One region of the Micromonospora sp. NPDC005257 genome, then DNA from elsewhere that is predicted to be linked to it. Evidence: predicted binding sites of a transcription regulator. Region 1 holds the regulator's gene; the other holds the start of a gene.
What was found. Region 1 encodes HspR, which represses chaperone genes until heat shock. Its sites were predicted from a motif close to TTGAGTNNNNNNNACTCAA; they were not measured.
Positions count from the first base shown of each region.

Region 2: a site for HspR is predicted at 967-985, ahead of lon (endopeptidase La). Genes of this name have one in related genera too.

Region 1 covers NZ_JBIAKL010000005.1:317,124-319,320, forward strand. The annotation lists gene dnaJ (molecular chaperone DnaJ) at 1-670, shown strand, start outside; gene ACFYO8_RS13725 (heat shock protein transcriptional repressor HspR) at 695-1,135, shown strand; gene ACFYO8_RS13730 (hypothetical protein) at 1,312-1,518, shown strand; gene ACFYO8_RS13735 (hypothetical protein) at 1,577-2,005, opposite strand; gene ACFYO8_RS13740 (cation:proton antiporter) at 2,172-2,197, opposite strand, start outside.
Region 2 covers NZ_JBIAKL010000001.1:649,718-651,914, forward strand. The annotation lists gene ACFYO8_RS02690 (hypothetical protein) at 1-223, shown strand, start outside; gene ACFYO8_RS02695 (Lsr2 family protein) at 426-773, opposite strand; gene lon (endopeptidase La) at 1,008-2,197, shown strand, end outside.

The sequences.
Region 1 (2,197 bases):
CGGGGTCTGCGACACCTGCCACGGCAACGGCGCGAAGCCCGGCACCCAGCCGGTGGCCTGCCCGGTCTGCCACGGCGCCGGGGTGACCACCCGCAACCAGGGGTCGTTCAGCTTCTCCGAGCCGTGCCGCAACTGCCAGGGCGTCGGCACGATGGTCGAGGAGAAGTGCCCGGAGTGCCACGGCACCGGCGGGGTCACCAAGACCCGCACGCTGACCGTGCGCTTCCCCGCCGGGGTGGCCGACGGGCAGCGGATCCGGCTGGCCGGCCGGGGCGAGCCCGGCGAGCGGGGCGGTCCGGCCGGTGACCTGTTCGTGCAGGTGAAGGTCCGCCCGGACGAGCTGTTCGGGCGTACCGGGGACGACCTGACCCTGAACGTCCCGATCACGTACGCCGAGGCGGTTCTCGGCACGGACCTGCGCGTACCGACCCTGGACGGGACGGTGACCCTGCGGGTGCCACCGGGTACGCCCGCTGGGCGGGTGCTGCGCGCCCGCGGCAAGGGCGTCGTACGCAAGGACGGCCGCGCCGGTGACCTGCTGGTCACGCTCGACGTGGTGGTCCCGGCGAAGGTCTCGGACGAGGCGCGGGCGGCGCTGGAGACCTTCGCGGCGCAGACCCCGCCCGCCGCGCGGGAACATCTCGACGCGCGGGTACGTCGATTCAGTTGACGGCGGCAGCGGAGGTGAGCGGGCATGTCGGAGGAGTACGTCGGCTCGGGTGACCCGGCCTACGAGGCCAAGGTCTTGATGATCTCGGTGGCCGCGCGGATGGCGGGGATGCACCCCCAGACGCTGCGCCAGTACGACCGGCTGGGCCTGGTGCAGGCCGGCCGGGCGTCCGGCGGCGGTCGCCGGTACAGCGTCCGGGACGTGGTGCTGCTCCGCGAGGTGCAGCGGCTCAGCCAGGACGACGGGATCAACCTGGCCGGGGTCAAGCGGATCATCGGGTTGGAACGGCTGCTCGAAGAGGCGCAGCAGCGGGTGGCCCGGCTGGAGGCGGAGCTGGACGCCGCGTACCGGCGGATCACCGAGCTGGAGTCGCTCGGCGGCTTCCCCCGCGGTGACCTCGTGCCCACCAGCCGCACGTCCACCGCGCTCGTCGTCTGGCGTCCACGCCGCGCACCCGACCGCTGACCTCGTACCGGAAGGCCGGCGCGCCCCGCTCCCCCGGGGCCGCGCCGGCCTTCGTCGTCGCCCGGACGGTTCGCGGGCCGGGTCGGGGAAAACGGGGTACGGCAGGGCGCGGTCCACTACGCTTTTCCATAGGGGCAAAAGCCCCGAATGCGGACTCCGGGCTGGCGGGGGGAGCCATGACGGAACCGGCGAAGAAGGTGGCCGAGCGCGCGGAGGAACGGCTGGAGAAGGTGGCCGAGAGCGTCCGCGAGCGGTTCGACCGGGTCACCGAGGGACGCTTCAGCGACACGGTCAAGGAAGGGCGCTTCGCCGACCAGACGGACCACGGCGTGGACCGGGCGCGGGACGACGAGCGGCGCCGCAAGCAGGGCGGATCGACCTGACGATCCGCCGACGTGCGGGCCGGGATCCACGGGGGATCCCGGCCCGTTCGTCGTTTGCTCAGAGGCGGCGGTTCTCGCGGACCAGGCCGCCCTCGCACCAGTCCCGGTAGACGAAGAGGTCCGGCCGGGCCAGCAGCACCCGGCTGTTGTGCGCCCAGTTGATCATCAAGTCGTCGCCGGACTTCTCCGCCTGCTCGACCAGCTTGCGGAACCGGCGCTTGGGGTGGGCGCGGAAGTTCGTCCGGATGCCGTCGGCGGCGTAGATGTAGAGGCAGTGCAGGGCGAACCGCCGGGCCGGGCAGCTCTGGTCCATCGCCAGGTCGAACAGCGTCTGCACCAGGTGGTCACCGGCGACCAGCAGATCCCAGTCCGGCGGCATCGAGGTCAGCGGCACCGAATCCGGCTGATACGCCCACGCCCGCAGTTCGGCGGGCGAGGGATCGACCGGGTTGGCAAAGCCGCGGAACGTACCTTCCTGCACGCTCACCGGCCGACCTTCCGCTTGCGCTGGCGGGGGCGCGCGCCACCCGCGGACCCTGGCTGCTGGGCCGAAACGTTAACGCGGTTTGACGGAGCAGGGGTAGACCTTCCCGGGATCAATTTGACAACGCCGGGCCGGATCTGCCCTGCGGCTGATCCGGCCCGGCCCCGGGTCAGTCGCCGGAGCCCAGAGGCAGCG
Region 2 (2,197 bases), on a different contig from region 1:
CCAGCCCCCGAACCCGCAGGACGTGCCGGCGTTCTTCGTCGCCACCGAGGACGGCCGGGGCGGCAACCAGCCGGACGACGTGCTGATCCAGATTCCGGGCCTGGCGCAGTCGGGCCTGGCGCAGTGCGCGGTCTGGGCCGGTGACGGCTCGCACCGCATCCCGATGATGGAGCGGGCGAACCAGACCCCGGCCATCGACGTGGTGCGCATCCGGGTCAACTGAGCGGACGAACGGCCGCGGCCGTCCGGGGACTCCCTCGGGCGGCCGCGGCCGTTCCCGCGGAAGGGCACGGTGGGAGGTGCCCCGGAGGAAATTTTATGCCGGCGGTATCCGGCCGGACGAAAAACATCGACGACAGAAAGTCGCTCGGGGCCACGCCGATTTCTCAGCGTGACCCCGCGGTTGCCCGACGATGAGCCGGGGCTCAGCGGTTCTTGTACGCCTCGACCACCGACACCGGGATGCGCCCGCGCTCGGAAATCTCGAACCCGTTCTTGGCGGCCCATTCCCGGATGGCGCGGTTCTGCTCGCGATCCATTCCGGATGTGCTCGGCCGGGTCGCGCGACGGGCACCGCGGGTGATCTCGACCCCGCCTCGGCTGATTCGCCTGCCAGCGCTGATGTACGGATCCAGGGCCTTACGCAGGACGCCCGCGTTCTCGTCGGAGACGTCGATCGTGTACGCCACGCCGTCCAGGCTGAACTCGACGGTCCGATCGGCCTTTCCGCCGTCGAGGTCGTCGGTCAGAACGGTGATTACTTTCCTAGCCATCGCCATTACTCCCTGTGTCGGGCGGGGTGTGGCTAAGAGTTTGACCTACCGCGCGGTAATTCCGCAACAATAGCCGGTCGTTTCCATTCGTCGGGTCGCGCTAAACGGCGCCGCGATTGGGTGCCCGGCCCGCGAGCGCGACCCTCGTGCGTGGCCTGGGTCACAACCCGGAACAAGGGGCACGTTTTGTTACTTGAGCCAGACACGCTCAACCAACGTGATGGCAGGTGTTCGATGGCAACTCTTCCGGTACTTCCGCTGACCGACGCCGTCCTTCTGCCCGGGATGGTCATCCCGGTGACCCTCGACCCGACCACCCAGGCCGCCGTCGACGCGGCCCGTGCCACCGGCGACAAGGAACTCCTGGCCGTGCCCCGCATCGACGGCGAGTACGGCTCCGTCGGCGTGGTCGCGACGATCGAGAAGGTGGGCCGGCTGCCCAGCGGCGAACCCGCGGCGGTCGTCCGCGGCCTCGCCCGCGCCCGCATCGGCTCCGGCGTGCCCGGTCCCGGCGCCGCACTCTGGGTCGAGGCGACCGCACTCGACGAGCCCGCCCCGGCGGGCCGCGCCCGGGAACTCGCCCGCGAGTACCGCGCGCTCATGACGTCGGTGCTGCAACAGCGCGGCGCCTGGCAGGTGATCGACGCGATGGAGCGGATGACCGACCTGTCCGAGCTGGCCGACTCGGCCGGCTACGCGCCCTGGCTCAGCCTGACGCAGAAGACCGAGCTGCTCGCCGCCCCGGACGTCACCGCCCGGCTGGAACTGCTGGTCGGCTGGGTGCGGGAACACCTGGCCGAGCAGGAGGTCACCGAGCAGATCACCAGCGACGTCCGCGAAGGGCTGGAGAAGTCCCAGCGCGAGTTCCTGCTCCGCCAGCAGCTCGCCGCGATCCGCAAGGAACTCGGCGAGGACGAGCCGGACGGCTCCGCCGGCTACCGGTCCCGGGTGGAGGCCGCCGACCTGCCGGAGAAGGTGCGCGAGGCGGCGCTGCGCGAGGTCGGCAAACTGGAGCGGGCCAGCGACGCCTCACCCGAGGCGGGCTGGATCCGTACCTGGCTGGACACCGTCCTGGAAATGCCGTGGAACACGCGTACCCAGGACAACACGGACCTGGCCGCGGCGCGGGCCGTGCTCGACGCCGACCACGCCGGCCTGGCCGACGTGAAGGACCGCATCCTGGAGTACCTCGCGGTGCGCAACCGGCGCGCCGAGCGCAACCTCGGCGTGGTCGGCGGACGCGGCTCCGGCGCGGTGCTGGCCCTCGCCGGCCCGCCCGGTGTCGGCAAGACCAGCCTCGGCGAGTCGGTCGCCCGGGCGCTGGGCCGCAACTTCGTCCGCGTGTCCCTCGGCGGGGTCCGGGACGAGGCGGAGATCCGCGGCCACCGGCGCACCTACGTCGGCGCGCTGCCCGGCCGGATCGT